DNA from 2 places in the Blautia sp. CAG:257 genome. Region 1 is predicted to be linked to the other one. Evidence: predicted binding sites of a transcription regulator. Region 1 holds the regulator's gene; the other holds the start of a gene.
The links. The regulator HrcA, encoded in region 1, represses chaperone genes, less so after heat shock. The targets are predictions, from matches to a motif close to TGTTAGCACTCNNNNNNNNNGAGTGCTAACA.

Region 1 (8,078 bases):
GAAAAAATCTTTTTGAATTTTTGTTTGAGATTTTGAACGGGGCATTTAACGAAGATAAAAAGAGTCATGAGAAAAGTACAGAACAGATATTCGGTTTGTTCTGTACTTTTTTTACCCTGAATGGTATACTGGAAGAGTGATCATAATAAGTACATCAGGAGCATTATTTACATATATCTAAGGTTAAATTTAAAGGAGAACTGCATGGATCATTTTGAATTACACTCTGAATATACCCCTACCGGCGATCAGCCCCAGGCGATTGCCAAACTGGTAAAAGGATTTAAGGAAGGCAATCAGTTTGAAACCCTGCTTGGCGTTACCGGATCAGGTAAAACCTTTACCATGGCCAATGTAATTAAGGAATTGAATAAGCCTACGCTTGTGCTGGCACACAATAAAACCCTGGCAGCACAGTTATATGGAGAGTTCAAAGAATTCTTTCCGAACAACGCAGTGGAATATTTCGTGAGCTATTACGATTACTATCAGCCGGAGGCCTATGTTCCTTCCACTGATACCTACATTGCCAAGGATGCGTCCACCAATGACGAGATTGATAAGATGCGTCTTTCCGCTACTGCGGCTCTCTGTGAGCGGAGAGATGTGATTGTGGTGTCTTCGGTATCCTGTATTTACGGTCTTGGTGCGCCCCAGGAGTTTTTTGACATGATGATTTCTCTGCGGCCCGGCATGGAAAAAGACAGAGACGAGGTTATCCGGCAGCTGATCGACATTCAGTACACAAGGAATGAGATGGATTTTCACCGGGGTACCTTCCGGGTGAAAGGTGATGTGCTGGAGATTTTTCCGGCCAATGCTACGGACCGGGCCGTCCGTGTGGAGTTTTTTGGAGATGAAATTGAGCGGATCACGGAAATTGATGTACTTACCGGTGAGATTAAAAATGAAGAGAGCCATGTGGGAATTTTTCCTGCATCTCATTATGTTGTGCCCCAGGAGCAGATCAAAAGGGCAGCGGATGCCATTCTTGCAGAAATGAAGGAACAGGTAGATTATTTTAAAGGTGAGGACAAGCTCATTGAGGCTCAGAGAATAGCGGAGCGAACTAATTTTGACGTGGAAATGATGAAGGAGACTGGTTTTTGTTCCGGAATCGAGAATTATTCCAGACATCTGACGGGACTGGCCCCGGGACAACCGCCTTATACGCTGATGGATTATTTTAAGGATGATTTTCTTCTTATTATTGATGAGTCTCATAAAACAGTCTCTCAGGTAGGTGGAATGTATGCAGGTGATCAGAGCCGCAAGCAGACGCTGGTTGATTATGGGTTCCGTCTGCCGTCAGCCAAGGACAACCGTCCTTTAAGCTTTGATGAGTTTGAAGGAAAGCTGGACCAGGTGATGTTTGTATCAGCAACACCGGGGCAATATGAGGCTGAACATGAGCTGCTTCGGGCAGAGCAGATCATCCGTCCTACAGGGCTTCTTGATCCGAAGGTGGAGGTTCGTCCGGTAGAGGGACAGATTGATGACCTGATCAGTGAGGTAAATAAAGAAGTTGAAAAGGGTCACAAAATTCTGATTACAACTCTGACCAAGCGTATGGCAGAGGATCTGACTGCCTATATGAAGGATGTGGGAATCCGTGTACGATATCTTCACTCTGACATTGATACACTGGAGCGAGCGGAAATTATCCGTGATATGCGTTTGGATGTATTTGATGTTCTGGTGGGAATTAACCTTCTCAGGGAGGGACTGGACATTCCCGAGATTACGCTGGTGGCAATCCTGGATGCAGATAAAGAGGGATTTCTCCGTTCGGAAGTCTCCTTGATCCAGACCATCGGCCGCGCGGCACGAAACAGTGAAGGCCATGTGATCATGTATGCGGACGTTATGACGGATTCCATGAAAAAAGCCATTCAGGAAACTGAGCGCCGGCGAAGTATTCAGGAGGCTTATAATAAAGAACATGGAATTACACCAACAACTATTAAGAAGGCAGTTCGTGACCTGATCACAGTTTCCAAAGCAGTTGCAGAGACAGAAGTGAAGCTGAAAAAAGATCCGGAGTCCATGAGCCGTAAGGAGCTGATGAAGCTGATCGCCCAGGTAGAAAAGCAGATGCGTGCGGCAGCAGCAGATCTGAATTTCGAGCAGGCGGCGGAGTTGAGGGATAAGATGCTGGAGCTGAAAAAGAATCTTCAGGAAGTATAGCTATAAGTATTTGTAAATAAAAGAACGTACCTGTTGAAAAAGGTGAAATTCATGTTCTGATTTGCGGAAAAAAGTGGAATTATGTGGGATTTTGTGACAGGGGGCAGAATATGTGATATACTGAATGACAGTAAACAAATTGGCTGAATTATTTGTTTAATGGAAAATGAGGGCTGTGAGACTGCCTGCAATCAGAATTCTATGGTATTACCGGAGATAAGAAGGCAGTCTCTAAAGGAGAGAAAAAGAAAATGGAAATGAAAGAAATTCTGAATCATATGCAGGCAAATATCTATATTACAGATGTGGAAAATAATGAAATCCTGTTTATGAATCAGAAAATGAAAAAGGACTATGGATTTCAGAATCCGGAAGGAATGAAGTGCTGGGAAGTATTTCAGGTGGGAAAAAAAGAACGGTGTGAATTTTGTAAGATACCGGAGCTTTTGAAATCGAAAGATCCTGCATCCTGTATTACCTGGGAAGAAAACAATACAAAGCTGGGAAGAGTATTTGAGAATCATGACAGCCTGATTGTATGGAAAGGGAAAAAAGCTCATATGCAGCAGGCCTATGATATTACAGAAATGCTTCAGCTTACAGAACGTGCAGCCAGAGATTCTCTTTGTAATGTGTGGAACAGAGCAAGCGGAAAGAAGATGCTGGAAGAAAAAATGGAGAAGCTGGACAGCGGACAGTCCTGTGTGCTGGTTTTAATAGACATTGATGAACTGAAAACAGTAAATGAATGTTTTGGGTTTGCAGAGGGAGATGTGGTTCTTCAAAAAATAAGTGAATTCCTGAACAGTCAGCTGGAATCACCGGATTTTATGTTCCGTATAAGTGGGGATGAATTTGCTCTTGCATTTTTTGGAAAAAGTGTAAAAACTGTCTCGAAAAAAATCTTAGAATGGCGCAGCAGAATAGAAAGATACGGACAGGAAAAAGGAAGACCTTATTCTGTTTCATTTTCTTATGGGCTCAGTCATACAAATGGCGGAAGTAAGTGTACAGTGGATGAACTTCTGGATCAGGCAGATGAAAAAATGTATGAAGAAAAATTAAGGCATTATAAAAATAATGTTCTTGCCTGTGAGGAAGAAATTTCTCTGAGTAAGCAAAGCGGAAAAACAAGCATGGACTATCCTGCAGAGTATCTTTATGAGGCAATTGTACACAGTACGGATGACTATCTTTATGTATGTAATATGAAAACAGGGGTTTTTCAATATACGTCTGCTTTGATTGATGAGTTTGATCTTCCGGGAGAAGTAATAGAATCTCCCATTGGATACTGGAGAAAGATTGTTCATCCGGATGACTGGAATTGATTTTATAAATCAAATATGGAAATCGGTGAAAACAGAAGAGATGCCCATTATGTGGAATTTCGTGCGAAACAGAGAAGCGGAAAATACGTATGGATGAGATGCCGTGGATATCTTACACGAGATGAATGTGGGATACCGGTTATATTTGCCGGAATCATGCATAAAATGGACGGACAGAATAAGGTGGATCCCCTTACACAGCTTTTTAATCACAGGATGTTTATGAAAAGAATCAGAAAGTACATAGAAAAAAGTCAGGAAGAGAAAATTGCAGTTGCTATTTTGGACGTGGATAATTTCCGGCAGATCAATGAACTTTACAGCAGAAAATTCGGAGACAGGATTTTATGTACAATAGCTTATAATATACAGGTATTGCTACCTGATAATGCAAGGCTGTTTCGATTGGATAATGACCGCCTGGGATTTCTTATGAGAGATGCGGGAAAAAAAGAAGTAAATCAATTTTTTTCAAGAATACAAAAAAGATTCAGTGCTCTTCAGGAATGGAAAAAAGAGAAACTTGAAATTCATCTGTCAGCAGGCTGTGCTTTTTTTCTGATAGCGGCCAGACGGCAGATGAATTGTATCTGCATGCAGACTATGCCCTACAGTATGCAAAAGAACAGGGAAAAGACAGAATGGTCATATTCACAGAAGAGATCCTGAATCAAAAAAGTCATATGCTGGAACTTCTTAAAGTGCTGAGAGATGCAATGAATCATGAGTTTCGTGGATTTTATCTGGACTATCAGCCTCAGGTAAACGGCAGAACAAAAGCGCTGACCGGTGTAGAAGCTCTGGTACGTTTTTGTGATGAGAAGGGAAACCGTATTTCACCAGTGGAATTCATTCCGGTTATGGAAAAAGAAGGAATGATTTATGAAATGGGGAGATGGGTACTGAGACAGGCAATCCGGGATGCAGGAGAATGGATCAGGATCAAGCCGGATTTTGATATTAGTGTAAATGCTTCAGCTCTTGAGATGATGAATGACCAGTATATAGAAGATGTAGAAAAAATTCTGGAAGAGGAAAAATTTCCTGCAAAGAATCTTGTAATTGAACTGACAGAAAGCAGTGCAGTGCAAAGAATGGATATTTTCAGAAATAAATATAAAAAACTTCGGGAAATGGGAATCCGTATTGCGATGGACGATTTTGGTACAGGGTATTCTTCTTTAGAATTTTTGAAAAATGCTCCGATTGATCTGGTTAAAATTGACAGGAGCTTTCTGAAAGATATTTTATACAGCCGATTTGATTCTGCCTTTATCACTTTTATAGTGGAAATCTGCCATGATGTAAATATTAAAGTCTGTCAGGAAGGTGTGGAAACACTGGAAGAATATGAAATGCTGAAAAAAATGGAACTTGATTGTATTCAGGGATATTATTTTGGAAAACCTATGAGCAAAAATGCCATAAGAAATAAAATTTCAGCGGAATGTCAGACGGAAGGAAACGATTAAGGTTTTAGAAACGCTGAAAATGAACTTTCTGATGCAGAAACTGCAAAACAGAAGTATTTGAAGCTTTACCACTGCAACAGCAGTTATCTGTTTCTTATTCCGGACTGTAAACTGATGATTCCTTCAAAGACAGTGACGGTTTAAAAGCTTGAAAAATGGAGTCAGAACAGGGAATCGGGTAAGACTGGAGAAAGTTATAATATACAGCGCCTGTAAGTTCCTTGTTATATGAATGCAGATATTTCAGATCCGTATTCTCTGGAATGTCTGTATTTTTTGTATACAAAAGATTTTTATAAAAATATCTCTTATCTCTTGACAAAATATTTTAACGGTGCTATCTTAACAATGTAGATGTTAGCACTCCTTGATATTGAGTGCTAATAAAAGGAAAGGAGCTGAGGGCGTGGAAGATATTTTGACTGATCGTAAGAAGAAGATTTTAAAAGCGATCATCAAGACCTATATGGAAACAGGGGAGCCGGTGGGATCCCGGACAATTTCCAAGTATACAGATCTTAATGTCAGCTCAGCAACAATCCGAAATGAAATGTCTGACCTGACAGATTTAGGCTATATTGTGCAGCCTCATACCTCTGCCGGAAGAATTCCTTCAGATAAAGGGTATCGGCTGTATGTGGATGAGCTGATGCAGGAAAAGGAAGATGAGATTGAAGAGATACGAAATCTGATGATTGAGAAAACAGACAAGATGGAAAAGGTCCTGAAAAAAGTGGCCAGAGTTCTTGCCTGCAATACCAATTACGCAACAATGATCTCAGTTCCCCAGTACAGCGGAAGTAAGCTGAAATTTATCCAGCTTTCCAGAGTAAATGAGCTTCAGCTGGTAGCAGTAGTTGTCTGTGAGGGAAATGTCATCCGGAACCAGATCATAGATCTTGATGAGGAAATGGATGACGAGACAATTTTAAAACTGAATCTTCTTCTGAATACAAATCTCAACGGGCTTCCGATTCAGGATATTAATCTGGGAATGATTGCAAGACTGAAGGAACAGGCGGGAATCCACAGCGGGCTGGTTGCCACTGTATTGGACGCAGTAGCGGCTACCATACATGTGGATGAAGAGGATCTGGAAATCTATACGTCAGGTGCTACGAACTTCTTCAAGTATCCGGAATTATCAGATAAAGAAAAAGCAACAGGACTGATCTCCGCCTTTGAAGAAAAACAGCAGCTTGCAGACCTTGTAAAGGAAAGCATGGCAGATGCGGACAATACAGGGGTTCAGGTGTATATCGGAGATGAACTTTCGATTCCGACCATGAAGGACTGCAGTGTTGTAACAGCTACTTATGAGCTTGGTCAGGGGCTGCATGGTACCATCGGTATTGTAGGACCGAAACGAATGGATTATGAAAATGTTGTTAATAATCTGAAGACCCTGAAGGTTGAATTAGATCAGGTATTTGGAAAAAATAAAAAAGAAAATGGTGACAGCCAGCAGGCAGGATAGAAAGGTGGTAGAGAACGCGTGGCAGAAGAAAAGAAGAACGCAGCTGAAGTACAGGAAGACACAGAAAAAGAAATTTCTGAAAATGAGACTGTAACAGAAGCTCAGGAAGATTCACCGGAAGCCACAGCCGGAGAGAATACCGCAGAGGGAAGCGAAGCTTCCGCGGATGAAAAAACTGAGGGAAAGACCAAAACCTCTTTCTTTGGAAAAAAGAAAAAGGATAAAAAAGATCAGCAGATCGAGGAGCTGACTGACAGGCTGAAACGCAGCATGGCAGAGTTTGATAATTTCCGTAAACGTACAGAAAAAGAAAAATCCAGTATGTATGTGATCGGAGCAAAAGAGATCATTGAAAACATGCTTCCGGTAGTTGATAACTTTGAAAGAGGTCTTGCACAGGCTCAGGAAGGAGATGCTTTTGCAGACGGCATGAAGATGATCTACAAACAGCTTATGACAACACTTGAGGGACTTGGCGTGGAAGCGATTGAGGCTGTCGGCAAAGAATTTGATCCGGATTTCCATAATGCAGTAATGCATGTGGAAGATGAGAAAGCCGGAGACAATATGGTTGTGGAAGAGCTTCAGAAAGGCTACACCTATAAAGGATTTGTAGTTCGTCACAGTATGGTAAAGGTTGCCAATTGACCTAGAGCACTTAATGAAAACAAGCCGTATGGCGCAGGTTGAATTTAGTGCGAAGGTCGCACGAAGGAACTTAATGAATCTGACCGCAGGGAAGGATGAATTTAGTGAATCGGGCATCCTTAGATAATAAGTAGTCATGGATATAGAGACAAAGAATGAAAATAAATCAGGAGGAAAAATTATCATGGGAAAAATTATTGGTATTGACTTAGGAACAACAAACAGTTGTGTGGCAGTTATGGAAGGTGGCCAGCCCACCGTTATCGCAAATACAGAGGGTGCAAGAACTACACCATCCGTAGTAGCTTTTACAAAAACAGGAGAGCGTCTGGTAGGTGAGCCTGCAAAACGTCAGGCAGTTACCAACGCAGAAAAAACAATCTCCTCCATTAAGAGAGAGATGGGTTCTGATTATCGTGTAACAATTGACGACAAGAAATATTCTCCGCAGGAAATTTCCGCTATGATTCTTCAGAAGCTGAAAAAAGATGCAGAGGGATATCTTGGCGAGACTGTAACAGAAGCAGTTATCACAGTTCCGGCTTACTTTAATGACGCTCAGCGTCAGGCAACCAAGGATGCAGGTAAGATTGCAGGTCTTGATGTAAAACGTATCATCAACGAGCCGACAGCAGCAGCTCTTGCATATGGTCTTGACAATGAAAAAGAACAGAAGATCATGGTATATGACCTTGGCGGCGGTACTTTCGATGTTTCCATCATTGAAATCGGCGATGGTGTTATCGAGGTTCTTTCCACAGCAGGAAACAACCGCCTTGGTGGTGACGACTTTGACCAGAAGATCACAGACTATATGCTTGCAGAGTTCAAGAGAACTGAGGGCGTAGATCTTTCCAGCGACAAGATGGCTCTCCAGAGACTGAAAGAAGCTGCTGAAAAAGCAAAGAAAGAGCTTTCTTCTGCAACAACTACAAACATCAACCTTCCGTTCATCACTGCAAC
Region 2 (8,078 bases), on a different contig from region 1:
ATGCGCCGTCAGCAAGAACATCCATATATTCCTCGCCAATATAAACGTCAATGGCATTGTCTCTTTCCGCGCGGCTGATTCCCTCTTTAAACGGAAGGTTCAGAACCTGAGGGCTCTGACGGAGGAACCAGTTATCTGCTTTCTGGCCTGCCAGTCTGGTACAGTGTACACGTGACTGCTGTCCTGCGCCTACGCCGATGGCCTGTCCGTCTTTTACAAAGCATACAGAATTGGACTGAGTGTATTTCAGAACGATCAGAGAAATTTTCAGATCACGCTTTGCTTCTTCTGTAAGCTCTTTATTCTCAGTTACGATATTCGCGATCAGTTCATCATTGATCTCAAGCTCCTGTCTTCCCTGTTCAAATGTAACGCCGAATACTTCCTTGTGTTCCAGGGGAGCCGGAACAAAATCAGGATCGATCTCAATAACATTGTAATTGCCTTTTTTCTTGGCTTTCAGGATTTCCAGAGCCTCCTCTGTATATCCCGGAGCGATCACACCATCGGAAACCTCTCTTTTAATAAGAAGCGCTGTATCTTTATCGCAGACGTCAGACAGGGAAATAAAATCTCCAAAGGAGGACATACGGTCAGCGCCTCTTGCTCTTGCATAAGCGCAGGCAATTGGGGAAAACTCTTTCCAGTTCATATCATCCACCCAGTAGATCTTTGCCAGTGTCTCTGTAAGAGGAAGTCCCACGGAAGCGCCTGCCGGAGAAACATGCTTAAAAGAAGTAGCTGCTGCAAGTCCGGTTGCTTTTTTCAGATCTCTTACAAGCTGCCAGCCGTTAAAGGCATCCAGGAAATTAATATATCCGGGTTTTCCGGAAAGAACCTTAATAGGAAGCTCGCTTCCGTCATTCATATAGATTCTGGAAGGTTTCTGGTTTGGATTGCATCCGTATTTTAACTGTAATTCATTCATTACTGCATCCTCCTTATTTGTTCTTATTTACAATAGTTGTTTCATATTTACCTGTTGCAATGTCAATATAGCGCACGAACAGAGAAACCTTATTTTCTTCATTAAGACTGTTCCAGAGAAGATCTGTAAACTCTTTCATATCATTTGGAATCTGAACCAGCTTCGGCTCTCCCTCAAAGCTTGGAAGAGGATTTCCATCGCATTTATATGTGTGAATAAACCGTCCTTCTCCCGGAATTGCTTTTTCGTAGGCAAAGGTATAACGAAGACATGCGTCCGGATTTCCGTTATCGCTTTTCAGAATAGACATTGCATAGCTGTAATTGCCGTTTTCAATATGCATCACACCGGAAATACGAGGTGTATAATTAGGTCCGTCCGGCTCAAATTCGCGGCATCTTAAGGACTGTTCAAAGGTCATCTGTCTGTCCATGCCTTCATAAATAGTATCTGTCTGATCTCCGTTGGTAACAATAGTCTTGTTTCCAAGAACACGTACCGGAGCATAAATGATCAGGCTTGGATCTGTAAGCTTGGACGGATCAAATGCCTGTGTACGGATTCCCTCTCCTTCTGTGACAAACACGCGGTTTCTGCTGTTCTCGCTTCTTCCCATAATAAAGTATGCTGCCACTGCTTTTGTTCCGTCAAGAGAACGGCCGAGGATGATTCCTCTTCCCGGATAAGAATTATTTTTCAGTTCATTTTCCAGTGATATCATTTCCATAGTCTGATCTCCTTTTTTCTAAAAAATCATTATATAAACGCGCTGTCCTGGCTCCATGCTGCGTTTTCTGTTAAAAATAAAACAAACCGCCCAGGTAGTCTGTATTTCAGGCTGCCCAGGCGGTCGGCTTATCACTTACTGCACTCCCCACAGGTAATTCCTGTTTTCCGCCAGTCATGCAGTCGTTATTATTATCATATCATATTTTTTGTTTTTTTCAAGAACAAAAATTCCTGATTATTCATCTACGCTGTAGTTCGGAGCCTCTTTTGTAATGTGGATATCATGAGGATGAGACTCTTTCAGGGAAGCTGCAGAAATTTTAATGAACTTGCCTGTTGTTTTCAGCGCTTCAATGTTCTCTGCGCCACAGTATCCCATACCTGCGCGAAGTCCGCCGATCAGCTGGTAAACAGTATCTTCTACATGACCCTTGTAAGCTACACGTCCTTCTACGCCTTCCGGAACAAGCTTCTTGGCATCCTGCTGGAAGTAGCGGTCCTTGCTTCCGTTTTCCATTGCTGCAATGGAGCCCATTCCGCGGTATACCTTAAATTTACGTCCCTGGTACAGTTCAAATGTTCCCGGGCTCTCATCACATCCGGCAAACATACTTCCCATCATGCACACATTGGCGCCTGCTGCAATAGATTTTGTGATATCTCCGGAATATTTGATTCCGCCGTCTGCAATGATCGGCACTCCATAACGGTTTGCAACCTCATAGCAGTCCATAACAGCTGTAATCTGAGGAACACCGATGCCGGCAACCACACGGGTGGTGCAGATAGAACCAGGTCCGATACCAACCTTGACCGCATCAACACCAGCTTCAATAAGAGCTTTTGTAGCAGCTCCTGTAGCAACGTTTCCGGCAATTACCTGAAGCTCCGGATACGCCTCTTTCATTTCGCGTACAGCCTTTAAGATATTCTCAGAATGACCGTGAGCAGAATCCACTACGATCACGTCCACGCTTGCCTTTACAAGAGCCTCAACTCTTGCAAGAACATTAGATGTGATACCAACTGCCGCTCCGCAGAGAAGACGTCCCTGCTCGTCCTTTGCAGCCAGAGGATATTTGATCTGTTTCTCAATATCCTTAATGGTGATCAGGCCTTTTAAGTTGAAGTTATCATCTACAATGGGTAATTTTTCTTTACGGGATTTTGCGAGGATCTTTTTTGCTTCCTCCAGAGTAATTCCTTCTTTGGCAGTGATCAGACCTTCAGAAGTCATGCACTCGCCGATCTTTCTTGAGAAATCTGTCTCAAATTTCAGATCTCGGTTGGTAATGATACCTACCAGTTTCTTTCCTTCTGTGATCGGAACACCGGAAATACGGTATTTTGCCATAAGATCATTGGCATCTTTCAGAGTATGCTCTGCGGATAAATAAAATGGATCTGTAATAACGCCGTTTTCAGAACGTTTTACCTTATCTACCTCATCTGCCTGCGCCTCGATAGACATATTTTTGTGAATGATACCGATACCGCCCTGTCTTGCCATAGCGATAGCCATGCGGTGCTCGGTAACTGTATCCATTCCCGCGCTCATAAGCGGAATGTTCAGCTTCACCTTTTTAGTCAGCCAGGTTGTTACATCCACCTGGTTCGGAATCACCTTTGAATACGCAGGAACTAACAGTACATCGTCAAATGTAATGCCTTCACCGATAATTGTACCCATTGTATTTTTTCCTCCCTTGTATGTAATTTTTACAGGATGTGCTTATTCACACCTGCATGATATTTTGAGTTTGGTTCATAGTGTAGCAAAAAAAAAATACGGTGTCAATCCAAAAAAACTTTGCTGGGCGCTGAATTTTTTATAGCATTTGCCATGGCATCGTCCGGCTCTACGATCACCTTACAGGCTTCGCCTCCGTCACGAATGATGATGCCGAATCTTTTGTGGTCCGGATTTCCTGAAGAATAGTCCAGAACCTTCATTTTCTGGTTGCCGTTATAATAATCCATTCTGTGAGAATTCAGAGGAGCGATCAGGTCTGCCTCTGTAAGATTCAAAGATTTTACTCTTTTTCTTTTTGATTTTGCCATGATCTTATCAATATCCAGTTCCCCGTTTACAAACAGATATTCATACTCAAGATCTGTTTTTGGGATAATAAAATAACATGCCACGCCCAGACCAATGGCAACGATCAAAAGCAGCGGATTCAGAAAAAGTCCTGCTGCCACAGCCACTACAGTCAGTCCGATCATTCCGAATTTAATCAGGGCATCCTTAAATGTGGATTCCTTTTTCACAAGGAATTCCGAGTACAGTTCACTCATAATTCACTCTCCTTACGAGACACGGCTCGTGCTTGTATAATGATATTTTTATTCTAACATAAAAAGGAACCAGCGTCTATGACGCCGATTCCTTTTTATAAAATATTTATATTACATCATTCCCATTCCAGGATTTCCTGCCGGCATTGCAGGAGTATCTTCCTTAATGGTTGCAACAACAGATTCTGTTGTCAGTAAAGTGGATGCAACACTTGTGGCGTTCTGAAGAGCGCTTCTTGTAACCTTTGCAGGATCCAGGATTCCGGACTCTACCATATTTACATATTCTTCGTTCAGAGCGTCAAATCCAACGCCTGGCTCGGATTCTCTTACTTTATTGATGATTACAGAGCCTTCCAGTCCTGCATTTGCAGAAATGTGGAATAAAGGAGCCTCCAGAGCTTTCAGGATAATGTTTGCACCTGTCTTCTCATCGCCTTCAAGAGTTGCCGCAAGCTCTGCAACCTTCTTGGATGCGTGGATGTATGCGGAACCGCCGCCTGCAATGATACCTTCCTCAACTGCTGCTCTTGTAGCTGCAAGAGCATCCTCAAGACGGAGTTTTGCTTCCTTCATCTCTGTCTCAGTTGCTGCGCCTACACGGATAACTGCTACGCCGCCTGCCAGTTTTGCAAGTCTTTCCTGTAATTTTTCTTTATCAAATTCAGAGGTTGTTTCCTCAATCTGTCCGCGGATCTGAGCAACACGGTCAGCAATTGCCTTTTTGTCGCCGCAGCCGTCAACGATAACTGTATTTTCTTTTGCAACTTTAACGGATTTTGCACGTCCAAGCTGCTCCATAGTAGCTTCTTTCAGATCCAGACCGAGCTCGTCGGAGATTACCTGGCCGCCTGTAAGGATAGCGATATCCTGAAGCATTTCTTTTCTTCTGTCGCCATATCCCGGAGCCTTAACAGCAACTACCTGGAAGGTTCCTCTTAATTTGTTTACAATAAGAGTGGTAAGAGCCTCGCCCTCTACATCCTCTGCGATAATAAGAAGTTTTGCGCCGGCCTGAACGATCTGCTCCAGAAGTGGAAGGATCTCCTGAATATTGCTGATCTTCTTGTCTGTGATCAGGATGTACGGATCTTCAAGGTTTGCTTCCATTTTTTCCATATCTGTGGACATGTAAGCGGAAATATATCCACGGTCAAACTGCATACCTTCTACAAGGTCAAGCTCTGTATGCATGGTCTTGGACTCTTCTACTGTGATAACGCCGTCTTTGGAAACTTTTTCCATAGCGTCTGCAACAAGCTGGCCAACTTCCTCGTCACTTGCAGAAATTGCAGCTACGTTTGCGATCTGTTTCTTTCCGCTGATTGTCTGGCTCATTTCCTGAATTGCTTTTACTGCTGTATCAGTTGCTTTTTTCATTCCTTTACGAAGGATGATCGGGTTTGCTCCTGCTGCAAGGTTCTTCATACCCTCATGAACCATAGCCTGTGCCAGAACAGTAGCTGTTGTAGTACCGTCGCCTGCAACATCGTTTGTTTTGGAAGCAACTTCTTTGATCAGCTGTGCTCCCATGTTCTCAAATCCGTCCTCAAGCTCGATTTCTTTTGCAATAGTCACACCGTCGTTTGTGATAAGCGGAGCGCCGAAAGATTTGTCAAGTACAACGTTTCTTCCTTTCGGTCCAAGTGTTACTCTTACTGTATTTGCAAGCTGGTTTACACCATTTTCAAGTGCGGCTCTTGCTTCTGCACCAAATTTGATTTCTTTTGCCATGATGAAAATTCCTCCTAGTCTTTTATAAGATACAAAACTTTTAAAGAAACACCATTTTCACTGGTTTCGCCCTTCTCTGTATGGGGATTCATCCAGTATTCCTGTCTGTGTTTTATTTAACAACTGCTAAAATATCGCTCTGTTTTACAATGATGTACTCTTCGCCGTCAAGCTTAACTTCTGTTCCTGCATATTTGGAGTAGATAACCTGATCTCCTGCAGCAACTTCCATTTTTACTTCTTTGCCGTCTACCATTCCGCCAGGACCTACTGCAATAACTTCTGCCTGCTGCGGTTTTTCCTGAGCCTGACCCGGAAGCACGATGCCGGATTTTGTTGTCTCTTCTGCTTCTAACTGTTTTAATACAACTCTGTCACCTAAAGGTACTAATTTCATAATCTATTTCCTCCTTTTATTTGTCGCAATCTGTTGCTAGCACTCATTTTATTCGAGTGCTAATCACTGTCCTTATATTATTGAATTGCCTCCCATTTCGCAACTCTTTTCACGGTCATATAAATAGATATATACTTTTATTATCTCTTATTTACTCTTATTTTCTTGTTTTTTCTTATCTTCTTATTTTTTTATAAATCTGCGCCATGTCTGTTCCATATTCTGATTTCCTGACTTTCCCCATTAATGGCCATAATCCTGACTGCAAACTGTTCAAAGTTCAGATGCTTTCAAATTTCCGTAAAATTCCAAATTGCAGTTTCTGATCTCCCTTATCCAATACTTTATATCCCGGGCTGTCCTGTTATCTCGTACAATCTTTTTCCAATAAAACTGCTCTGTCCCCCTGCAACAGGAATCTGACAAATGTCAAACTTTCCCATAAAGCAACTATTCCCCCCGCCTCTTGACAAAGAGCCAAAAAAGGCAGGAGCATTTCCGCTCCTGCCTGATAAATATCGTTTATTCAGACTTCTTTATGATTTTTTGTTTCGCTGGGCTTTGATCTCTTCCAGCTCGTCAAAGATCACTTCATTCAGAACCTTGATATAGGTTCCCTTCATTCCTGAAGAACGGGACTCGATCACGCCTGCACTTTCAAATTTACGCAGTGCGTTGACAATCACTGATCTGGTGATTCCCACTCTGTCGGCAATCTTGCTGGCTACAAGAATGCCCTCTTCTCCGTCCAGCTCATCAAAAATATGGATGATCGCTTCCAGTTCTGAGAAAGATAAGGTATTAAATGCTGATTTTACTACCTGCTGCTTTCTGTCCTCTTCTGCGTTCTCCTCATGGACTGCACGCATCATTTCCAGACCAACTACAGTTGTTCCATATTCACTGACAATAATGTCCTCAATATCGTATGGCTTGTCGTCTCTGTACATAAATACAGTTCCAAGGCGCTCTCCGGCAATATCAATAGGATTGATGATGCCCTGGCACCGGCTGTCCACATGCTCAAAACCAAGTGTCTGAAGATTTACATTCTCTTTTGTTGATAAAACTCCTAAAAATCTTTCATTCAAAAGAGTATCTACATGTCCGCCGACTTTATCCTCGATCAGCTCTGTGATTTCCTGTACACCCGGGCATAAGCTGACGCCCAGCACCTTGCCCTTTTTGCTCAACACCAGTATATTAGAACTTAAAGTCTCCATCAGTACCTGGCAGATATCATTAAATACTACCTTGCTGGAGCTGCTGTTGTGCAAAAGTTTGTTAATCTTTCTTGTTCTGTCTAACAACTGAACGCTCATACTGGCCTCCTTTTCTCATCTATCCGGTATTTTCTACATAAATGTCCTGATGATTTTATATTACACGCTTTTTTCCAAAATTACAAGACATTTTTATGTTTTTTCAATTTTGCCTGCCTATTCTGAAAATATTTTCTTTTTAAATTTATTGTATATTTTTTTAATCATCCTGCTTTGCTTTCTGCTCTACATAGCCGCAGGTCTCCTGGCTGCACACCAGCTTGTTTCCTTTTTCTACCATATAACTGCCGCATACCGGACATTTTTTGTCAGACGGCTTCTGCCAGGACATAAAATCGCATTCCGGATTGTCCTCGCAGCCATAATATTTCCGGCCTTTCTGTGTTTTTTTCAGAACAACATCCTTACCGCATTTCGGACATGCAACGCCTATCTTCTCATAGTAAGGTTTTGTATTTCTGCAGTCCGGAAAGCCCGGACAGGCAAGAAATCTTCCATGAGGACCGTATTTGATCACCATATTCCTTCCGCAGAGATCACAGACCACATCTGTCACTTCATCCTGGATATCTACCTTTTCCAGCTCCTGCTCCGCTGCATCCACATCCTTTTTCAGATCCGGATAAAAATTGCGAACAACGGTTTTCCACTGAACGGTACCGGCTTCCACACAGTCCAGAAGACCTTCCATCATGGCTGTAAAATGAAC

Region 2: the regulator HrcA is predicted to act here: its motif matches at 6,121-6,151, upstream of groES (co-chaperone GroES).

Annotation. Positions count from the first base shown of each region.
Region 1 covers NZ_HF999112.1:3,789-11,866, forward strand. Annotated here, with positions in the region: gene uvrB (excinuclease ABC subunit UvrB) at 205-2,187, shown strand; gene QVP40_RS12280 (GGDEF domain-containing protein) at 2,439-3,518, shown strand; gene QVP40_RS12285 (sensor domain-containing diguanylate cyclase) at 3,570-4,187, shown strand; gene QVP40_RS12290 (EAL domain-containing protein) at 4,160-4,990, shown strand; gene hrcA (heat-inducible transcriptional repressor HrcA) at 5,397-6,467, shown strand; gene grpE (nucleotide exchange factor GrpE) at 6,486-7,115, shown strand; gene dnaK (molecular chaperone DnaK) at 7,300-8,078, shown strand, end outside.
Region 2 covers NZ_HF999126.1:11,391-19,468, reverse strand. Annotated here, with positions in the region: gene QVP40_RS13540 (phosphoribosylaminoimidazolecarboxamide formyltransferase) at 1-928, opposite strand, end outside; gene QVP40_RS13535 (IMP cyclohydrolase) at 942-1,655, opposite strand; ZMP/ZTP riboswitch at 1,762-1,843, opposite strand; gene guaB (IMP dehydrogenase) at 1,893-3,347, opposite strand; gene QVP40_RS13525 (DUF6106 family protein) at 3,452-3,955, opposite strand; gene groL (chaperonin GroEL) at 4,067-5,689, opposite strand; gene groES (co-chaperone GroES) at 5,802-6,086, opposite strand; gene codY (GTP-sensing pleiotropic transcriptional regulator CodY) at 6,623-7,408, opposite strand; gene topA (type I DNA topoisomerase) at 7,569-8,078, opposite strand, start outside.